2 regions of the Ensifer sp. R1-3 genome follow, and region 1 is predicted to be linked to the other one. Evidence: predicted binding sites of a transcription regulator. Region 1 holds the regulator's gene; the other holds the start of a gene.
The links. The regulator LexA, encoded in region 1, represses DNA repair genes until DNA is damaged. The targets are predictions, from matches to a motif close to TGTTCNNNNTGTGTTCNG.
Positions count from the first base shown of each region.

Region 2: M1D43_RS07025 (DNA polymerase IV) is a predicted target of LexA. The motif match lies at 2,489-2,506, and genes of this name have one in related genera.

Region 1 covers NZ_CP096515.1:1,104,780-1,115,719, reverse strand. The annotation lists gene M1D43_RS05395 (D-alanyl-D-alanine carboxypeptidase family protein) at 1-520, opposite strand, end outside; gene M1D43_RS05390 (septal ring lytic transglycosylase RlpA family protein) at 577-1,617, opposite strand; gene M1D43_RS05385 (hypothetical protein) at 2,068-2,283, shown strand; gene M1D43_RS05380 (hypothetical protein) at 2,344-2,604, shown strand; tRNA gene M1D43_RS05375 (tRNA-Ser) at 2,858-2,947, shown strand; gene M1D43_RS05370 (DUF1254 domain-containing protein) at 3,415-4,902, shown strand; gene M1D43_RS05365 (DUF1254 domain-containing protein) at 4,978-6,516, shown strand; tRNA gene M1D43_RS05360 (tRNA-Ala) at 6,698-6,773, shown strand; gene M1D43_RS05355 (hypothetical protein) at 6,883-7,047, shown strand; gene lexA (transcriptional repressor LexA) at 7,266-7,982, shown strand; tRNA gene M1D43_RS05345 (tRNA-Cys) at 8,204-8,277, shown strand; gene M1D43_RS05340 (calcium-binding protein) at 8,322-9,401, opposite strand; gene M1D43_RS05335 (hypothetical protein) at 9,802-10,149, shown strand; gene M1D43_RS05330 (membrane protein) at 10,197-10,490, opposite strand; tRNA gene M1D43_RS05325 (tRNA-Asn) at 10,633-10,707, shown strand; gene M1D43_RS05320 (SMR family transporter) at 10,785-10,940, shown strand, end outside.
Region 2 covers NZ_CP096515.1:1,440,934-1,451,873, reverse strand. The annotation lists gene M1D43_RS07030 (L,D-transpeptidase family protein) at 1-1,062, opposite strand, end outside; gene M1D43_RS07025 (DNA polymerase IV) at 1,193-2,485, opposite strand; gene M1D43_RS07020 (DUF3572 domain-containing protein) at 2,692-2,961, opposite strand; gene M1D43_RS07015 (response regulator) at 3,118-3,489, shown strand; gene M1D43_RS07010 (PleD family two-component system response regulator) at 3,507-4,874, shown strand; gene rpmG (50S ribosomal protein L33) at 5,361-5,528, opposite strand; gene M1D43_RS07000 (MFS transporter) at 5,623-6,807, opposite strand; gene M1D43_RS06995 (NUDIX hydrolase) at 6,820-7,536, opposite strand; gene M1D43_RS06990 (DUF983 domain-containing protein) at 7,533-7,988, opposite strand; gene rnr (ribonuclease R) at 8,025-10,394, opposite strand; gene topA (type I DNA topoisomerase) at 10,397-10,940, opposite strand, start outside.

The DNA of each region.
Region 1 (10,940 bases):
TGACCTTGTTTTCGGGATGCGGCAGCCCCGTGGCATTCTTGAAGGTGGCGACCGGCAGCCCGAGATCGCGTGCCCGCTTGGTCATCAGTTCGGCGAAAGCAGCCTCGCTGCCAGCCATTCCCTCAGCTAGGACAATGCATGCGTCGTTCGCGAGTTGCACCGTTGCGCCCTGGATGAGGTCCGCAACGCGGATCCTGGATTTGATCGCGGCGAACATCGTTGACGTGCCGGAGGGGGCCCCGCCTGTACGCCACGCGTGTTCAGAAACCTCGAAACTCGTCTCGGGCGTCAGTTCGCCCTTATCCAGGGCCTCGAAAACCACCTCCATCGCCATGAGCTTGGCGAGCGAGGCAGGCGGGACGGGTGCATCCTCGTCGCGTGAAAAGAGCACCGTGCCCGTTTCGGCATCGACGAGATATATCTGCTTCGCTTTGGTGTCGAAGGCGGGCGTCTGGGCGACCGCTTGCCCCGAAACGATGGCCGCGAGGAAACCTACGACCGCAAGCCACTTCATGCGCATGAGAAACTCCGGTTCTTCATGGGCATATCAGCGCGAAAAGCCCTCTTCAACCGGCGTCAGCGCGAGTCGGCGTTTCGGTGCTGGCGCTTCGCATAGGCGAGGATGGAATCGGGTGTCAGCGGATTGCGATCGACCATGATCGCCTCGAAGGGCGAAGGCTTGTCGCTGACGCGGACTTCGACATATGCCGCGGCATAGGCCATGCTGCCGTCCGGCAGCGGGATCAATTGCGGGCGCGACGTCGGCATGGGCCCTATCTGCGGCAGAACGACGAATTCGCCGAAGGCGCTTGTTGCCGCCGGGGCCTGCGCCGGTTTGGCGAGCGCGGTCACCGGCACGCCGGCATCGAGCATCGATTTATTCGGAACCGGGACGGCGCGGAGATTCGGAACCATGTCGCGCAGCGGCTCGTTGGAAGCCACCATCACGCCTGAGGCGATCTGCCCTTCCGGCATCACGCTCGGGCCACGGTCGCCCTTCCTGACGTACGAAGCCATGAGGTAGGGCATGTCATTGCCTTCGAGCGGCGCACGGCCGACATATTGAACGCGGACATTGGCGCTGCCCTTGCGCTTGATGTCCAGCAGATCGGCGGTCTTCGAAGAGACGTCGATGATCCGGCCGTATTCATAGGGGCCGCGATCGTTGACACGCACGATGACAGACGTGCCGTTCTCCAGGTTGGTCACGCGCGCATAGCTCGGCAGCGGAAAGGTCGGGTGAGCGGCCGAAAGGTGATGCTTGTCGTAGACCTCGCCATTTGCCGTCAGACGGCCATGGAAGGCCGACCCGTACCAGGAGGCCATCCCGCTCTTGTTGTAGCCGAAATCCTCCTTCGGCTGATACCACCTGCCCTTGACCTGATAGGGCTTGCCTACCTGGTAGCGGCCGCCGCCCTTCGGGATGTTGTTTCCGGTAGCGACCCTGGGACTGGCTTTGACGCCATAAACGGACTCCGCGAAGTATTCCTTGCTCCGCGACTTGGTCTTCTTGACGCTCGATGTCGATCCGCAGGCCGCAAGCACCGCGCAAAGCAACGGAACCGCTGCGAGACGGAGCCCCCTCACAAGATATGCCGCACCGTTATTGGATGTCATCTGTCCCACAAGATCATTCGCAAAGCCACACCCGAATTCCGCTCCTGCAGCGCTCACGCTTCCGACCGGACGCGCAAGGATCGGCGCAATCGTGCAGTAATTCCCCCCGCGAGAATTTCGCCGTCCCGAAACGGAACAGTCGAACAATCATGACAACAACAAGGCGAAATTGCGAACCGGAGGACGAAGGGGCGCCAAAAAACGCTCGCTATGGTTTACGGAACGTAAATGAGCCGCTGGACCATAGTCCGAGAGAGCCTGCCAAAGGTCCTAAACCCGTTGCCGGGTATCCCTGCCGACACATATCGTAATAAGCACCCGCACGGCTCGTCAGCCGCGGGGTGCGGCGGCCTCAGAGCTGGCCGAAGCTTCCCGTCGGTGCAACTCTGAGGCTCCGTTACCGGTTGGCGTGCTGCCCGTGTTCCGCCCGGCGTCCGAGAGGATCTCGCAATGTACGATAGAGACGATTATGGGCCGCCGGAGCGACGGGCGGCAACCGGCCTGCCCTTGGGCGTGATGCTCCTGTCGGTGCTGGCGATTGCCGTTTATCTGCTTGCCGGAGCGGCGCTTCTGGAGGGTAGAAGTCGGGACGTCGCGGCGTACGACGTCCCCCGGGCAGGCGACGGAAGTCTGACTGCAGCGCCTGACACCGGACAGCGCCCGTGACGATGGCCCACAACCGTGTCATGGGCGTATGCGGCCAAGTGCACCCTCGGAAGGACGCTCATGAACACCGAGAAGATGAGAATGCTCATAGAGGATTGTCGCAGGGACCTGTTCGCCTATTTGGCGCCCGGCAGCGGCATCAGCGACCGCGAGATGATCATCGCCCTGCTCCATCGCCTCGATGGACTGCAGGCCAGAGACGCGCTTGACGAAGACTTCGACTGGCCGCCATTTGCGCCGGAGGAACGACTGGATGAACAATCCGGCCGCGACCGGACCAGCCCCCGCCTCAGGATAATTCTCAACCGTCGCATACAATGATCATCCGGGATCCACGACAGCACCCGATTCTCTGCCGGCGCGGCACGCCTGGAATGCACGCGAATGCTCCGGAGCAAGTTGACGCTGCGATCAAAGCTGATAAAAAGCCAGCCGTTGGTGAATGGGCAGCAAGCCCGGTAGCGATCGCCGGTCTATCGAGAACTCGGAAACGAATTTCACGAATCTCACAGCATTTTGGCGTGCGCAAAAACCAAAAATGTCAGCCGCGAAGAATCGCGTATGGCACCGGCATGGACAGGTGGCCGAGTGGTTTAAGGCTCTGGTCTTGAAAACCAGCGTACGGGAAACCGTACCGTGGGTTCGAATCCCACCCTGTCCGCCATCAACGTGACGCTCACTCGCCGACGTGGCATTGTTGGCGGGCGTGCCGGACTGTCGTTCAAAAGCTCCGCCCTATCCGCCTTCAATGTTCGCTATGCCTGCAAACACCTCAGCATTGCCCGCCATCGGGCGCTGAAGCTGGGCGACGTCATTCAGCAGTTGCTGTTTGCATCCACGCACTTGAATTCGCACATTGGAGTTTTCGGCTCAGACAAAAAATCTCCGAATGGGGGTGCCGCTATGCAGTGGCGGAGTCGATCAACTTTACACCGCCCCATGTCTTCCGCGCGGCAATCACAAGCGACTGGCGTCTACGGAAGCGGATTTCTCGGCGGCTACCCGCCCTCGCGCTATGCGAACCAGCTGCCGCATTGCCCCATGGTCCAACTGCCAGACGGTTCGCGCTCGTACTAGTCTTTGGTTGATCCGTCCCAGTGGCGTCTTCCGAAGTCGACCGAGGTTGAAATCATGACCAGAAAACGTGCGAACTTGATCGTCGCTGCAATGTTTTGTTCGGCGACGGTCGTCACCTCCTCTGTCAATGCGCAGGATCAGGCCGCACCACCGCTTGTGACGCAGATCGGCAACGGCAACTGGCTTCCGCAGGAGGAAGCGGAGTCGCTGCGCGACGAACTCTACTATCAACGCGCGATCCATGCCTACATAACCATGCTTCCGGCGCTGAACGTGATCGGTATGCGCGACGGTTCGGAGGCGACATTCGGTAAAGGCTACAACATCCTGCCAATCTGGAAGGACCGGATGGACTCGCGCACGTGGGTGCCGACACCGAACGCCGACGTAATCTACTCGATGAGCTATCTCGACCTGAAGGAAACCGGCCCGCTCGTCGTCGCCGCGCCACCCAATGTCATCGGCATGTTTACCGATTTCTTCCAGCGTACGATCACGGATGTCGGACTGATTGGACCGGATCGCGCGCGCGGCGGCCTCTACCTCCTGCTGCCGCCTGATTATGACGGCGAGGTTCCGCAGGGCTACTTCGCGTTCAAAGCGAAGACCTACAATGTCTTTCTGTTCTTCCGGACGATCATGGCGAAGGGCGAAAACGGACCGGACCCCAAGCCCGCCGTGGCGCTCGCGGAGCAGACGCGCGTCTATCCGCTTTGGACGCCCGAGAAAGACGTCAAGCCGATGCAGTTTCCTAACGGCAGCGGCAAGCGCATCAACATGATGTATCCGGTCGATAACGCCTACTGGACCAAGTTGAAGGAGTTCGTCGACCACGAGCCGGTCTCGGCGATTGATTCCGAACTGCGCGGTGTGCTGGCATCGATCGGCATCATCAAGGGCCAGCCCTTCGAGCCGACCGGGAAGCAGCAGGAACTCTTGAAAAAGGCGGTCGAGACAGCGCCCAAGATGATCTTGGCGCAGCGCCAGCTCGGCCGACCGGACGGACGCAATCGCTACTACACCGACAGGCAGTATGAAAATGTCTGGGCCAGCGGCACATCCGAATGGCTCCAGGACAGTTATCTCGATGTCGACCAGCGGGCTGGCTATTTCCAGGTTGCCTATTCATCGGCTCCGGCAATGGTCATGCGGACGCTGGGGGCAGGTTCCAAATACCGGGTTGCATACCGAGATGCCGCGGGCGAGTTCCTCAACGGCTCCAGCACCTACAGGCTGCATTTGCCACCCAATCCGCCGGCTGCCCTGTTCTGGGCGGTTACCGCCTACAACATCACCGACGGCACGATGGTGGAAGCGCCGCAGCTGATGCCGTCCATCAACGGCTTCAACAAGGTCGCGACGAACCAGGACGGCTCGGTGGACCTGTGGTTCGGACCGGAAAAACCTGCCGACGCGCAGGACTCGAACTGGATCCAAACCGTCGGCGGCCGAAATTTCCTGATAGCGCTGCGTCTCTACGGAACCGGCGTCGAGTTCTTCGATCAGACCTGGAAGCCGGATGATGTGGTCAGGGTGGAGTGAGGTCGGGGCGCGTCCCCAACGAAACGCGCCCATGTCCAAGTGCCCAACCGGAGCGATTCAACAGAGGAATATGCTATGAAAACGAGTTTCAATGATCAACTCGACATCACCCGGCGCGACTTGATGAAGGGCGGCATGGGTGCGGCATCGCTGGCAGCGGTGAGCGCCGGAGCGGCGGTTCCCGCCGCCGTGACGGCGGCCTCGGTCGCCGTCACGGCCAATGCGGCGCAGGCACAGCAGCACGCCGCATCCGCAACTGTTACGCAACCCGCCACGGGTATCGTGATGTCCCCCGACTATGCAAGAACGGTTGCGCAGATGGCCTACGTCTGGGGCTGGCCGATGGTTAACATGATCAACCGCAGGGCGGCGATCACCCAGGCACCGGAACCGGGCCACCTCAACGGCGTCCTGCCCGCCGCACCGCGGGGCCAGATCGCGATGCTCAACGACTACATTGAGCCGTCGGAAACTTTTGTCACGTGCCCGAACCAGGATGTCGTCTACGGCTTGGGCTTCTTCGCGCTTGATGAAGAGCCGGTCGTGATTCAGGTGCCGGATTTCGGCGACCGTTTCTGGGTCTATGCTTTGTACGACGCACGCACCGACCAGTTCGGTCATCTAGGCAAACCATATGGCTCGAAGCCCGGATTCTACCTGCTCGCCGGTCCGAGGTGGAGCGGCCTGAAACCGGACGGGATCACAGATGTTTTGCGCTGCCCTACCTCGCTCGCCAACGCCATTCCCAGGGTCTTCCAGGACGACACGCCCGAGGACAGGAAAGCGATTCAAGAGGTCATCAACCAGGTCGTCGCTTATCCGCTGAAGGATTTCGACGGAGAGATGAAGACGATCGAATGGGCAAAGGTCCCGGACATTCCCGGACCGGCATCGTCTGGCGAGGAAACCAAATGGGTGGTCCCGGATAAGTTCTTCGATCAGTTCGGCGAGGTTCTCGACACTGTCGATCCGTTGCCGGGCGAGGAGGCTCTCTATGGCCAATTCCGCCTGCTGCTCGATGCAGCGTCCAAGGACCCCGAACTGAAAAAGGTGCTGGTTGCGACCGCGGTCGAGACCGAAGACAAGGTCATCCAGCCGTTCTTCCAGTGGAAGCACAACGGACGTCCGGCCGGGAACGGATGGAACCGTTCGACCAACAATGCGCAGTTCGGCGTCGACTATTTCAACCGGACCGGAACGGCAAAATCGAACATGTTCGACAACCGGCCGAACGAGACGCAATATTTCTACACCGACCACCACGGCGCGGGCGGAGAACTCAGCGGCAGCGGCAGCTATGCGATCACCTTCCCAGCCGGGCAGGAGCCGCCGGTCAACGGGTTCTGGTCATTGACCCTGTACAACGACAAGCATCTCTTCCACGCGAACGACCTCAAACGCTACTCACTCGGCACCAAGAACAAGAACCTAAAGCGCAACTCCGACGGTTCGCTTACCCTCTACGCAGGCGCGAGGTCGCCTGGGGGCGACAAGGAAAACAACTGGCTGCCCGCGCCGGACGGGAAGTTCTCGCTCTACATCCGCGCCTATTGGGGCAAAGAGGCAATTCTCGATGGCTCTTGGCAGCCGCCCACGATCGAGGTGGCTCAATAGCCAGTGCTGAAAGCCGATAGCGGCGTTGTGTGTTCGTGACCTTGCACTCCGCCCTATCTGCCAGCCGGCGGGCACCGACGCGGCTTGCAGTTGTCAGCCTCATCTTTGTATTGCGATGCATTCGGCAAGTGGAATGCACTGGCGCGGTCGGCCGAAAACTCTTATACAATCGTTGACCAGTGGGGTCGTAGCTCAGTTGGGAGAGCGCCGCAATCGCACTGCGGAGGTCGAGGGTTCGACTCCCTTCGGCTCCACCATCCACCAGTCCTCCCTGCCGGCTCGCTGCTTGCCAAAAAAGCTGATTTGAGAGAAAGTTTTAGTCTGACCCGTTCGAGGTCTGGGCAACTCCCGCGAGTGGAGAAAAACATGCCTGTTAAATCTTTGGTGGCAGCCGTAATTTTTTCCCTCTTCGCCCTTTCGGGGTGCGCCAGCACAGGCTCGACCAACACGACCTACACCCAGTGGTACGGGCCTTATCCCGAGCCTGAATTCGACGTTCTTACGCCGGGCGGACTGCGCCTTGCCTATTAGCATCGCATAGGCCTGCGCCGCCCGCCGTAAGCCCAAAACATGCGAGAGCGTATCGGCCCCTGCCCCGAATTCCGAGCGATCGCCATCGACACGCCGGATCGCGGGGCGGATCGGCATTCAACAGCAAGCGAAATTCACGGAATTTTAGGCACTTGCGGAACACATATGGAACAGATAGGTTCTGTTCTTGATTTGTTTCGCGATTCTGGAGTGACGCCATGCTGACCCGCAAGCAACAGGAATTGCTTCTGTTCATTCACGAACGAATGAAGGAATCCGGGGTCCCGCCGTCCTTCGACGAGATGAAGGACGCCTTGGACCTTGCGTCCAAATCGGGCATCCACCGTTTGATCACCGCACTCGAGGAGCGTGGGTTCATTCGCCGGCTACCTAATCGCGCCCGGGCCCTCGAAGTCATCAAGCTGCCGGAGGCCTATGCGGGCGCTTCGCAGGTCCGCCGCGGCTTTTCGCCGAGCGTGATCGAAGGCAGTCTGGGCAAGCCTGTTGCGCCGCCCCCCGCACCGAAACCGGCGCCGCCGGCCGAGGCCGCATCGGTCGCCGTTCCGGTCATGGGCCGCATTGCCGCCGGTGTGCCGATTTCGGCAATCCAGAACAATATGCACGATATTTCCGTACCGGTCGAAATGATCGGCAGCGGCGAGCACTACGCTCTCGAGATCAAGGGCGATTCGATGATCGAGGCCGGCATCCTCGATGGCGATACGGTGATCATCCGGAACGGAAGCACCGCCAGCCCCGGGGATATCGTCGTCGCGCTGATCGACGACGAGGAAGCGACCCTGAAGCGATTCCGTCGCAAGGGCGCCTCTATTGCGCTGGAGGCCGCCAATCCGGCTTACGAAACACGCATATTCGGTCCGGACCGGGTCAAGATCCAAGGGAGGCTCGTCGGCCTCATCCGGCGGTATCATTAGAGCTTCCTGACCAGGTGCGCAGCCGCTTCCTACGAAAGTACGCAGTTTCAAAGCGCTTACGTGGGAGTATTGCGCCTTGGGACGCTATGGCCACGCCCGGTCCACAGAACGGAAGACACATTTATACAGAATAAAAAAGTCCCTATTCCAAATGTACCCTCTTGCGGATTGCGGTCAATCATTCTAAATCCGCGCCACGATTTGAAAACGCAAATCGTAGAGGCCTCGTGGCGGAGTGGTGACGCAGAGGACTGCAAATCCTTGTACGCCGGTTCAATTCCGGCCGAGGCCTCCAAAAGCCACACCTGATCAGCTTTGTTACCGACAAACTTCCCCTCGTCAGACGAGGGCGAAATCCGCATTCGCAAAGACGAAGTTGGCAGCGCTGAGGTCGGCAGCGTGGATGCCGATCAGAGTGACCTGATCGACCGTGCCATTCAGCTGCAGGACAGCGTTCCCGTCAGCATCGTCGCCGATGTTGGACAAAAAATCGGCGAAGTCGTCGTAGCCATAGCCGGCGATTTGGATGATGTCCTTGTCCAATTCGAAGTCGAAGATCTCATCCCGCCCACTGTTCCGCGCAAACAGGAACTGATCGGCACCGGTCTCGACCGCGAAGGCTGCGGTAAGTCGGCCATCGCCCCAGAGCTGATCGTTACCGGCGCCGCCAATCAAGAGGTCGTCCCCACCCGCGGTGTCCACGCCGACCTCTGCATCGCCATACAGGACATCATCGCCTTTGCCTCCGTCGAGCAGGTCGTTGCCGCCACTGCCGCCACGTGAGAAAAGAACATCTCCAACAAGAAAGTCGTTGCCAGAACCACCATAGAGGTGGTCGTCGCCGCCGATGCCGGATTCCACGACGCCCTGGTCGAGGCCATCTCCGTAGAGTTTGTCATGGCCCTCTCCGCCCTGGAGCCGATCGTTCCCGCCAATGAAAAAATCGCCGAGGGAGAAAGCGTCGCCCGAGAGAATATCGTCTCCGGCGCCGCCGTCGAGCCAGTCGTCGCCACCACGTCCTCTGAGGCAATTGTAGCCATCGCCGTAGAGTGTATCGTTGCCTTTGCCGCCCGAGAGACGATCGTCCCCTCCGGCGACGATCGCGGAGTCACTCACATCGATCGAGAAGGCATCGCCGTACAGCGTGTCGTCGCCGGCGCCGCCGTCGAGCTGGTCGTCGCCACCACGCCCCTGATCGGAGATCGCCCAAGCGTCGCCGAAGAGCGTGTCGTCGCCTCCGTGCCCGTCAAGGCTGTCGCGGCCACCCTGCCCCGAAGACAGGAAGCCGCCGATTTCGAAGACTCCCAGGCTATTGTCGGTCGTGAATGGGTCTCCGAAGACAATGTCCGGATCGTTCGTGCCGAAGATGTGGTTGTCGAGCCCGAGCCAAGGGGCGATGCCACCGATCAGATGCGCCATTTTTCTCTCCACAGTGCTGCAAAGCAGGTGATGCTCGTCTTGGGGACCCGGACGGCCTTGGGGGCGTCGACCTCGTCCGGCCTCGTCGGAGTGACGAGCGGGCTAACGCTTTGAAAATACGCACTTCCGCACGGAAAACCGTCCACACTTTTCCTGAAAGTGCTCTAATGTTGCCGAACGCGATGTTCCTGTCCATTGACCACTTCGGATTAACTACAGGTTGTACTTTCCGGTGAAGTTCCGCGTCCGGATGCTGAAAGACGGAAGAGGTTGCCCACGCTCCGGACGACGTCCACGAAGAGCAGAACCCGGAGGACCATGTGGTCTCGTGATCGGCGATTGTGCTATAGCGTCCCGTCGGCCGGCCTCATCGGGAGGGCGGCACTCGAAGCGCGATGTGATGGATATTCCTTGGGGCTACATTCAGCGCCACTTCGATTGGCTCGGGCATGTGGTCGAGGGCGTCTGTATTGCAGCAGTCGTCGCCTTGCTGTTCATGGTGATTGCGCCGAGAAGGTTGGCGCTGATCATCGGCCTCGCCTTCGCCATCGGACACTTTCACGGCCGCGAAAAACGTGATTTCGAGATCAGCGCAAAGCTGCCGCCACCTCACCTAGAGGGTTATGAAATGTGGAAGTGGAGTTGGGATCAGGCGACCGACTTCTGGCCGGTCGCTTTGGTCCTCGCCTGCGTCATTGTGGCCCTCCTGCCCAAACGGCGTCGAAGGCCGGGCAGTTCCGACGACTGAAATGCGCTGCATCCGCATGCTGGTGGACTCTTCGCGAGGTCCACCTCTCAGGACTTGCCGGACGAGTTCGGCTTGCTCCGCCATCGGGCCCACCATACGGCCAGCTTGCGCCGCCGTCGGCGCATCGAGGGAATGTCGTGCGAAAGCACGAGCAGGCCCAGAGGAACCATCCAGAAGCCCAAGATCGGTAGAAAACCGAGCACACCGCCGAAGACGAGCAGAACGCCGATGAGGACGCGCAATGCCGGCGAATTGGGCAGGCTCATCCGCCATTTGCCAAGCACGATCTCACGCGTCTTGGGATCGATGCCAAAATGCTTCTTCTTGCCTTCGGTCGCCATCACTCTTCTTTCGTACCAATGACCCCACAGTTGGTGCCTTCTCCACAGGGCGGCAACCGCCTACCGTCATTTTTTTTGAAAAACCGCTTGGCAAATCGGAAAAGCATTTGTATTAGCAGCCTCACTTCTGCGGCGCAGATGATCCCTGGTAGCTCAGCGGTAGAGCACTCGACTGTTAATCGATAGGTCGCCGGTTCGAATCCGGCCCGGGGAGCCAGTTTCGAAAGAGCCATTCGCGGCAAAGCCCGAATGGCTCTTTTCATTTTGTCGGGCTGATTTCTCGTAGGTTTCCTCATGCGTCTTGCATGGCTTTTCCTGGTCCTCGCGATCGCGACCGAGGTCGTCGGCCTGACCGTGATGAAGGCGGCATCCGGCTCCGGCTCCTATTGGGGGCATGTGGTCATGTATGCCTCGATCGCGCTCTCCTACGTCTTCCTGGCACGAGCGGTG
Region 2 (10,940 bases), 340 kb from region 1:
CGCGCCGGGCCGGTCTGGCTCGCCTTCCGCTGTGATGCCAAGTCGCTTCTTGGTCGTTTTCGGCAGCCTGTTCTCGAGCGACATGCCGAACCACTTGCCCCGTCCGGTGTTCGTGTCGAGATCCTGGAACTGCAGTAAATGTGTTCCGAGCGCCATTTCCGGTTCTGCGATGGCGACCTCGGCCTCGAAAAGCGGCTGGAATTGCCGGCGCACCCGCAATACGCCATTCAGCGGTGCGCTGCGGCCCGCCTTGCGGAAGACGGCTTCGATCAGCTCCGGCGTTATCTTGCCTTCGACGGGCAGCCCTTCGGCCCTCTGGAACGCTTCGATTGCGGCGGCCGTCGCCGGACCGCTGAAGCCATCCGGCAGGCCTGCATCGTAGCCGAGCGTATTGAGGAGCGTCTGGAGGTCGCGCACGCTCTCTTGCGTACCGCGCCGGGTAATCAGAATGCGTATCGGGACCTTCTCCTCGTCGGATGCGACGGGCGAGGGGCGTTTGTCGGTCATGGCGACTTCAATTGCGCTCTGGTTGAACTCCCCGATCGCCGGCCGCAGGGGGACGTCCGACAGGGCAGGTCCCTGCGGTCGCGACTCGCTTGGCTGGAAAAGCATTTCGCTCGCGACCTCGACAGGGGCGATCTGCCGATCCGATATGACCACATGCATGCCGTAGCCCGTCATCTTGAACAGGCTCGCCGCGAATTTGCTCGGCAGCCGCACGCAACCGTGCGAAGCCGGATAATCCGGTACATGGTTTGAGCCATGCAGCGCAATGCCGGACCAGGTAAGCCGCTGCATGAACGGCATCGGCGCATTCGAATAGATGTTCGACTCGTGACGTCGGCGCTTCTCCAGGATCGAGAAAATGCCCGTCGGCGTTGCGTGCCCGGCCTTTCCTGTGGACACTTTCGACGTGGCGACCACCGTGTCGCCGTCATAGACGACGAGGGACTGCTGCTCCCTCGATACGACGACCTGCAACGGCGTCTTGGCGCCGGCCGCAATCGCGGGCGGCGACGCCATGACGAAAACCGCGAATACCATCCGGAGAGCGAAACGCAACACCTACCCTCGTTCAGACAGTGGCGGCGCCGCAAGACGGACGACGGAGCCGTGGAAGCAGGCTACCGTCCAATCTTTAAGGAATTGCCCCATACGATGCGGGAGCCGTCCGGTCGGGCAACCGTGACGGCTATTGTCCGCGCCGCCCCTTGCCGAATGTGTAGCCGGTCTCGACGCTTGTCCTTCCGAACTTGTCGCGCAGCCTGTTGATCGCGTCCTCGGCGGCGGCACGCCGGGAGGCCTGCGGATCGACAAGATCCGGCGGATCGGCGAGATCGGGATCGACCAGATCACTGACGCCGATGCCGATCAGCCGGTATTTCGTCCCGTCTACCTCCTTCTCGAGCAGCTGCAGGCCGGTGCGGAAGATGCGGTCGGCCAGGCGGGTCGGGCTTTCCAACCGGCGGTTGCGCGTTCGGGTCTTGAAGTCCGCGGTCTTGAGCTTCAGCACCACCGTCTGCCCTGCCAGCGCGGATTTTCGCAAGCGGAATGCCACTTGTTCGCTGAGGCCCCTCAGATGCGCTACGAGGTCCTCCTGGCGCGCCAGGTCGTCGTTGAAGGTCGTCTCGGAGGAGACGCTCTTCGCTTCTCCGTCGATCTCCACGGACCTTTCGTCCAGGCCGCGCGAAAGCCGGTAGAGCCGCCGGCCCATCGTGCCGTAGCGGCGCATGAGGTCCGCCTCTTCCATCGTCTGGAGCTGCCCGATCGCGCGGATTCCGTCCCTTTCGAGCGTGGCGGCGAAGGCCTTGCCGACGCCCCAGATGAGGGTAACGGGCTTGGCTTTCAGGAAGTCGACGGCTTCGGCCTGGCCGATGACCGAAAAGCCGCGGGGCTTCTGAAGGTCCGAGGCGACCTTGGCCAGGAATTTGCAGTAGGAAAGCCCGACGGAAACGGTGATGCCGATTTCCTGCTCTACACGCTTGGCGAAGCGGGCAAGCGTTCGGGCGGGCGGATCGTGGTGAAGCCGCTCGGTGCCGCTCAGATCGAGAAAGGCCTCATCTATCGACAGCGGCTGCACGAGAGGCGTCAGCTCCTGCATCATCGCTCTGACCTCGCGCCCGACGCGCACATATTTCTCCATGTCGGGCTTGATCACCACGGCCTGCGGGCAGGCTTCGAGGGCTTTGAACATAGGCATGGCGGAGCGCACGCCATGGATGCGGGCAATGTAACAGGCCGTGGAGACGACGCCACGCTTACCGCCGCCGATGATCACGGGCTTGTCGGCGAGCTCCGGATTGTCGCGCTTCTCGACCGAGGCATAGAAGGCATCGCAGTCGATATGCGCGAGGGTCAACCGGTAGAGTTCGGAGTGCCGGAGGAGCCGCGGACTGCCGCAGGCGAGGCACCGCCGTGAATGGGCGGCTTGCTCCTTGAGGCAATCACGGCAGAAGCCGGAGGGTGGGGCGGCGCTGTCGATCATATCCGGAACAAATGTTGAACGCGGCGACTTTACGCTCTACGCTGCTGAGTCTCAAGGCGGCGGCTGGAGGCTGTTTTGGATATCGCTGTTAAGTTTGAGATGGTGCCGGCCGATCGCCGGCCGGACTTCGGGGTACTGTTTGGTCGTCAGGGCGCATTCGGCGTCGGGCGGTGTACCGCGCCGCGCACATCGCGTATCGGCACCATTCAGTCCTCGAAGTCACGTGAGCCGGAGAGGACATGGTGCGCCCGGACGACCTCTTCCGGCGAGGTTTGCGTTTCGTTGCAGAAGGCCATCAGCGTCGGTTCGTGCTCCATCAGGAACGCAACGAGTCCGCCCATAAAGCCCGGCTCGCCGATGGCGCTGCGCAGGGAGGCGGGATCGGTGCCGGTAAGCGCCAGAAAGCGCGACATCAGCTCAGGCTCGTTCGCGAGCCAGGTGAGGATGGCGATCGCCGTATCGTCAGCGTTCTTCATGATATGCGCTCTCTTCTCGTTTGGCGGCCGCAATTACCTATTTTTCAACCAAATCGCGCTAGCCTGGCGATCGACGAAATGGGTCGAGTCGCCGTTGTTGCAACTTAAATCTCTCCCGGAGACTTGCAAGGCGGCGGCAGACAGCAAGGGATCGACATGCCCAAACAGGTAATGATTGTTGAGGATAACGAGCTGAATATGAAGCTCTTCCGCGACCTGATTGAGGCTTCGGGCTACGCGACGATCCAGACGCGCAACGGCATGGAAGCCCTGGAACTCGCGCGCAAGCATCGTCCCGACCTGATTCTGATGGACATCCAATTGCCGGAGGTCTCCGGCCTTGAGGTCACGAAATGGCTCAAGGAAGATGATGAGCTTCACGTGATTCCGGTCATTGCCGTAACCGCTTTTGCCATGAAGGGCGACGAGGAACGCATCCGCCAAGGGGGATGCGAGGCCTATGTCTCCAAGCCGATTTCCGTTCCAAAATTCATTGAGACGATCAAAACATATCTGGGCGATGCCTGACTGCCGGAAAGATCGATATGACTGCGCGCATCCTCGTCGTTGATGACGTACCAGCCAATGTGAAGCTCCTGGAAGCGCGGCTCGTGGCCGAATATTTCGACGTGCTTACGGCCGGGGACGGGCACGCCGCTTTGGCGACATGCGAAAAGACGCCGGTGGATCTCGTCCTGCTCGATATCATGATGCCGGGGATGGACGGTTTCGAGGTCTGCGAAAGACTGAAGGCGAACAGCCGGACCGCGCATATTCCGGTCGTGATGATAACGGCGCTCGATCAGCCGTCCGATCGTGTGCGCGGGCTGAAGGCCGGCGCCGACGACTTCCTGACCAAGCCCGTGAACGATCTGCAGCTCATGTCGCGCGTGAAAAGCCTCGTACGCCTGAAGAACGTCAGCGACGAGCTGCGTCTCAGAGCCCAGACGGCGCAAACGATCGGGCTGCAGGAACTGCCCCGTGTCGATCGGCCGGACGAGCCCGGCAGCGTGCTACTGGTCGATGGCCGCGCTTCATCACAGGAACGGCTCACCCGTGCCCTGAAGCCGATCGCCGATGTCGCCGTCATATCGGACCCGCAGGCCGCTCTGTTCGAGGCCGCCGAAAGCAGTTTCGACCTGATCATCGTCAACGCGAATTTCGACGATTACGATCCCTTGCGTCTGTGTTCGCAATTGCGCTCGCTCGAGCGGACCCGCTTCATTCCGATCCTGCTGGTAACCGAGCAAGGAAACGATGAGAGAATCGTCCGCGCACTCGAACTGGGCGTGACGGACTACATCATGCGACCCGTCGATCCGAACGAACTTGTCGCCCGCTCCCTCACGCAGATCCGGCGCAAGCATTGCAACGATCGCCTGCGCGCAAGTGTCCAGCAGACGATCGAATTGGCCGTGACCGATGATCTCACCGGCCTCCACAACAGGCGTTATCTGGAAAACCACCTGAAGCTGCTGATCGATCGCGCGACCACAAGGGGGCGTCCGCTGTCGATCTGCATCACGGATATCGATCGCTTCAAGCGTGTGAACGACACTCACGGCCATGATGCCGGTGACGATGTACTGCGCGAATTTGCCAACCGTGTTCGCGCCACGGTGCGCGGCGCGGATCTTGCCTGCCGTTTCGGCGGGGAGGAGTTCGTGGTCGTCATGCCGGATACGCCGCCCGAAATGGCTGCAATCGTTGCGGAGAGGCTTCGACTGGCGGTCGAGAGCCGTGGCTTCGACATTCCGCAGGCCGCGACGGTCCTGAACGTAACGGCGTCGCTCGGCATTGCAACCCTGAGGCCGCATGGCGATACGGCCGAGGCTTTGCTGAAGCGGGCCGACATGGCGCTCTATCAGGCGAAGAACGGCGGACGGAACCGCGTCGTCGCTGCCGCTGCCTGATCCGCCGCACATGCTGAGCTTTTCAGGGCCTCGCGCGCGGGTTCCTTCAGGTTCCGTTTTTCTTCGCGTGGCCCGTGCCGGGGTAAGCACATCTGCAGGCGACACTGTCCGATTCTGAAACAGAATTAACCAAACGCCGAGCAACCCCTCTTCGGCGATTAAGAATGCATTGATTTTTTTTTAGTTTCAGGCAATGCTGATAAGCGAGGAAGGAAACTTCCACAGCATTCGGTTACCCCATGATGCTCAGGTCCGCCGCATCTCCTGGGTCGTGGGGTCGGTCGGCTGGCCTCGGACTTGCGGATTCCTCGTGCTGCAACCGGACCAGTCGACCCCCATTCGAAACGCCGCTTCGAAAGAGGCGGCGTTTTCGTCTCTTCCGTTCGTTTCAGGTTCAAGCGCCGGAAAAGCGCAAAGAACGGAAAAGCGCAAAGAAAAAGCGCCGGCCCTGCGGGCGGCGCTCCTCGATCGAAGAAAGCGGCGATCTTACTTGATCTTGGCTTCCTTGAATTCGACGTGCTTCTTCGCGACCGGATCGTATTTCGTCTTCGTCATCTTGTCCGTCATCGTGCGGCTGTTCTTGGTGGTGACGTAGAAGTAACCGGTGTCGGCCGTCGACAGCAGCTTGATCTTGATGGTGGTAGCTTTCGCCATGGTCGTCCTGCCTTTATGAAAAATTGAAAGCCGTGGACAACCGATTGCGGGCCACGGTCAAGTTGCCGCGAAACTACAAATCACGACCGAAAAGTCAAGGCCGTTTTGGTTTCAAAACGATGCGGACCAGGGAAAGTACGACATAAAGCCCGAAGAAGCCGGCGATTGCCCAGGCAAAGCCGTCATTGCCCGTCACATCCATGGCCGCCCCGATCACCTGCGGACCCGCTACCGTGCCGACGGCGTAGGAGAACACGAAGGCGGCGTTGGCGGCCGCAAGGTCCGCTCCCTGAAGACGGGAACCGAGGTGGCTGAGGCCGACCGTATAGAGACCGGAGACGCATCCGCCCCAGAACAGAAGAACAAGCGCCATCAGGAACCAGTTTTCAACCAGCGTAGGCAGGAACAGGGCGCCTACGAGCCCGATCAGGGTCAGCGCCGACAGGATCGTACGGCGGTCCTTCACGCGGTCGGAAAGCATGCCGAGGGGGATCTGGAAGATGAAATTGCCGACGCCCATGACCGTCAGCAGCAGCGCTGCCTGCGATTCGCTGAAACCCGCGCGGGTCCCGAAGATGGGAAACAGGGAAAGCCCGCCATATTCCACTGCGCCGAAGATAAAGACGGCGGCCGTCGCGGTCGGCACCAGGAAGACATAACGCATGAAATGGCGCTTCGGCTTTTCGTCCAGCACCGGGCTTTCATTGCGCGCGAGAAAGATCGGGATCGCGGAAAGCAGGATGACGCCCGCGCCGACAGCGAAGGGCAGGAAGCCTTCGCTGCCCAGGATGGAGAAGAGCAGGGGACCGCTCGCGAAGCCGAGCGAGAGTACCGTGCCGTAAATCCCGAGCACGAAGCCGCGCCTGTTGGGGGGCGCGGTGGCGTTGATCCAGAACTCCGAAAGGATGAAGAGGACGGTGATTGCGCCGTGAAAGACGATGCGCAGGGGAAACCAGAGCCAGAAATTCGTGAGGTAGTAGAAACCGAGCGAGCTCGTGGCCGCAAACATTATCGCCAGCAGCATGGTCGGAGCGACGCCGTGACGATGGGCGAATTTCATCGTGAACGGGGCGGCGGCCATCGATGCGAGGCCGGCCATTGCCGCATTCAGCCCGTTCAGCGTGGGCGCGATGCCGCGCTTTTCCATGATGACGCTGAGCAGCGGGAGCCCCAGGCCGATCGCGATGCCGACGGCAGTGATCGACGCGAGCGCGGCGATCAATGAAGGCCAGTGGATTTCGTCAACCGGTCCTGACGTACCGGGCGGCGGCTTCGACATGCGATAGGGCCCTCAGAGAAGCGTGCGGTGAAAGCGCCCATGGCGCGTAAAATAAAATGGAACGGTTCTTTCAGGCGGAAGCGAAGGATCCGACATGAGATCGTTTCTCAGATCCGAGAGGATGATTGCGGTGATCTCCGGCACGCGAAGCGCGGAAAAGTCGTTGACATCGATCCACTGCAAATCCTGAAGCTCCCGGCTTTCCGCCACCAGTGAGGGATCGATCTCGGCCTCGTCCGCGAAAACGGCAAAGAACCGCGTGTCAAACCGCCTCGGCAGTCCCGGAGGAGTAATGGCCCGCGCCATATAGCGCAAGTTCGAAAGATCGGGAAGAAACGGAAGCACCGCGCCTTGGCGCTCGCGCGTCCGGCCGAGGCTTACCCCGGCTTCTTCGTAAAGTTCCCTCGCGGCCGCAAGTGCTAGCGCCCGTGCGCGAGCCTCGGTGATCGCCCGCCCGTCGCCTGCCCTGAGAGATCGCAGAACCGCCGGATGAAGATCGCCGTCAAATCTCAGGCGATGGTCGCCGGGATCGCGGCGGCCACCCGGAAAGACGTAAAGGTCCGGCATGAAGACGTGGGCGCTGTGGCGTTTGCCCATCAACACGCGAATGTCCTTGCCGGATCTGTCGAGAAGCATGATGGAGGCCGCATCGCGCGTCCTGACCGTAGGAGAACTCGCCGCTTCGGCCTTGAGTGCGAAAGCGCGGCCGCCAAGCGGCTCCGGGGTCATGCCGAAGGATCTCGCGGCGGGAGGACGTCTTCAGGCAGATCGTCGTGACCGCCGAAGCCGTGCATTCTCAACGCCCATTGCAGGCCGATGACCGCGCCCTTGACGGGCTGCATCAGGGCGAGCGAACTGGCAAGCGTAACCGGCGCCCAGATCGCGAGATGCTGCCATGTCGTAAGCGGCAGCACGAGATCGGTCATCATATAACCGCCGAGCACGACATGGCCGACGATCGTGACGACGATATAGGGCGGGAAGTCGTCGGCGCGGTGGTGATCCATGCGTTCGCCGCAGGCGTCGCAGGCGTCCACCGATTTGAGGAAGGCGCGGAACAACCGGCCGCGGCCGCAGGCCGGACAGGTCCCGAAAAGGCCACGCTTGATCGAGCGGCCGACAGGCCTTTTGTCGCCCTCCGCTCCGCCGAGCTGAAGCATGTCCGTCGCCGTTGCCTTCATGTCCAATCCTCGTGCCGGACGTCGCGCGTCCGGCTGTCAGTGCCTGCCGCGGGGCGGTCGCGTTCCCGGGCGTTTGCGCGCACCCGTCCGGTCGCGGCGGCCGGCCTTGTGGAAGGAGCGCATTGCCGTCGGCATCTTTCGTCCCTCGCTCAGCATTTCGAAACGGAGTGCACCGGCCAACGGCACCGCTTCTACAAGCTTGACCTGAACCGGGTCCCCGAGACGGTAACCCAGTCCGGATTTCTCGCCGGAAAGGGCCTGATGCGCCTCATCATAGATGAAATAGTCGCGCCCGAGCGTAGATATAGGGATGAAGCCGTCGGCGCCATAGGCGGGGAGGGTGACAAAAAGTCCCGCCTTGGTGACGCCGGAAACCCGTCCGTCGAACTCTTCGCCGACGCGGCCGTTCAGATGGTGGGCGATCAGCCGATCGATCGTATCGCGTTCAGCCGCCATGGCGCGCCGCTCGAAGGTCGAGATTTCGGCGGCGATATCGTCGAGCGCTGCTTCTTCCTCGGGCATTATGCCGCCTTCGCCGAGCCCGAGCGCGGAAACGAGCGCGCGGTGCACGATCAGATCCGCGTAGCGCCGGATCGGCGAGGTGAAGTGGGCGTAGCGCAACAGGTTCAGGCCGAAATGACCGATATTTTCCGGGCTGTAGATCGCCTGGCTTTGCGAACGAAGCACCATCTGGTTCACGATCGTCTCGTAAGGCTTTCCGTCGGCCTTGGCGAGAATGCCGTTGAAATGGTTCGCCCGCATGTTGCCACCTTTGGCGAGCGCGATATCGAGCGTCGCCAGGAATTCGCGAAGGCTCTCCTGCTTGGCGAGCGAGGGTTGGTCGTGGACACGATAGATCAGAACCTGACGTTTCTGTTCCAGCGTCTCGGCTGCGGCGACATTCGCCTGGATCATCATCTCTTCGATGAGCTTGTGCGCATCGAGGCGTTCCGGCACGAAGACCCGATCGACCGTGCCGTCCGGCTTCAGGATGATCTTGCGCTCCGGCACGTCGAGTTCGAGCGGCTGACGGCGCTCCCTTCCGCGCGTGAGGGTACGATAGGCTTCCCAGAGCGGCTTGAGGATCGTATCCAGTATGGGGCCGGTCTTGTCGTCGGGAGCACCGTCGATCGCGGTCTGCGCCTGTTGGTACGAGAGCTTGGCGGCGCTTCGCATCATGATGCGGTGAAACGTATGCGCGGCCTTGCGGCCTTCCTTGGAAAAGCGCATCCGGACCGCAAGCGCCGGGCGGTCGACGCCTTCCTTCAGGGAGCAGAGGTCGTTGGATATGCGCTCGGGCAGCATCGGTACGACCCGGTCGGGAAAATAGACGGAATTGCCGCGTTTCAACGCCTCAAGATCGAGGGCCGAGCGTGCCCTGACGTACCAGGAGACGTCGGCGATCGCGACCGTGACGATGACCCCGCCGGGATTGTCCGGCGACGGGTCCGGCTCCGCGTAGACCGCGTCGTCGTGATCCTTGGCGTCCGCCGGGTCTATGGTGATGAGCGGCAGGGTGCGCCAGTCCTCGCGATGCGCCATGGTTGCAGGACGCGCGGCTTCCGCCTCCTGCAGCACCCTCTCCGGAAAGACGTGCGGGATACCATGGGCATGGATGGCGATCATCGAGATCGCCTTTTCGGACGCGACCGAGCCGATGACGTTCTGCACCTGCGCCCGCGGCAGGCCGTAGCGGCCGATCCGCGAAAGATGCGCTTCGACGAGATCGCCTTCCTTGGCCTCACCGGTGAATTCCGGATCGATGAGGAGCTCCTCGCCACGCTTGTCGATCGGCATCAGCCGGCCGCCGCCGCCGGGCGTGGCGCGGAAGACGCCGAGGACCGCGTCCTTGCGCTTGTCGAGCACCTTGATGATACGCGCGGTATAGGCAGGGCCGCCGCGTTCCTTGGCCGGGAAAATCTTCGCGAGCACCCGGTCGCCGAGACCGCCTACCGGCGTCTTGCCCTTGGCCCTGGCGACGCTTGATTGCTTGATCAGGACTGCGGGCGCGACGCCGTCGTCGTCGAGCCACTCGGCCGGCCGGCCGATCAGGTCGCCATCGACGTCGCGAATGGTAATGTCAAGAACGGTGACGGGCGGGAGCCCGCCGGGGCGAACGAGCGACTTGCGCTTCTTCTCGACGAGTCCGTCCTCCTCGAGCGATCGCAGCAGTCCCTTGAGTTCTACCCGTGCCTCGCCCTTCAGGCCGAACGCCTTGGCGATCTCGCGCTTCGAGGCGTGTTGCGGGTTCTCGGCGATGAAGCGCATCAGCACCTCGCGGGAAGGAACGACGCCATGAACGATCGTCTCCTTTTCTCCGGCCGGTGCCGTCCTGGCCGCGCGGCCGTTCTTCTTGCCTGCGCCCTTTGCGGGCGTTTCGGTCGGGTCGCGCGGAATCCTGGTCAAGGTCAGTCCTTCTTGGCCTTCGCGGCCGCTTTCGTTTTCGTCTTCGCTGCTGATTTCGGCTTCTCCGCTTTCGCAGTTCCGGCCGATGCAGCCTTGGCAGACTTCGTTCCGGCCGATTTTCCCCCGGCCGATTTTCCCTTTGCCGCCTTGCCCTTGGTCACGCCGCCTTTCGCTTCGCGCTCGGCGATGAGCGCAAGCGCTTCCTCGACCGTGACCGATTGCGGGTCCTTACCCCTCGGCAGCGTGGCATTCACCTTGCCCCAGTTGACGTAGGGCCCGAAGCGTCCGTCGCGAACAGTAATCGCGCCGCCGTCCGGATGTTCCCCAAGCTCCTTGAGGGCCGCCGCGCTAGCGCGTCCGCCGCCAGCCCCTTTGGACTGCTTGTCGGCAAGGACGGAAATCGCGCGGTTCAGACCGATAGAGAAGACGTCCTCGACGGATTCCAGATTGGCATAGGTGCCGTTGTGAAGCACGAAGGGGCCATAGCGGCCGATGCCGGTGGAGATCATCTTGCCGCTTTCCGGATGCGGCCCGATATCGCGCGGC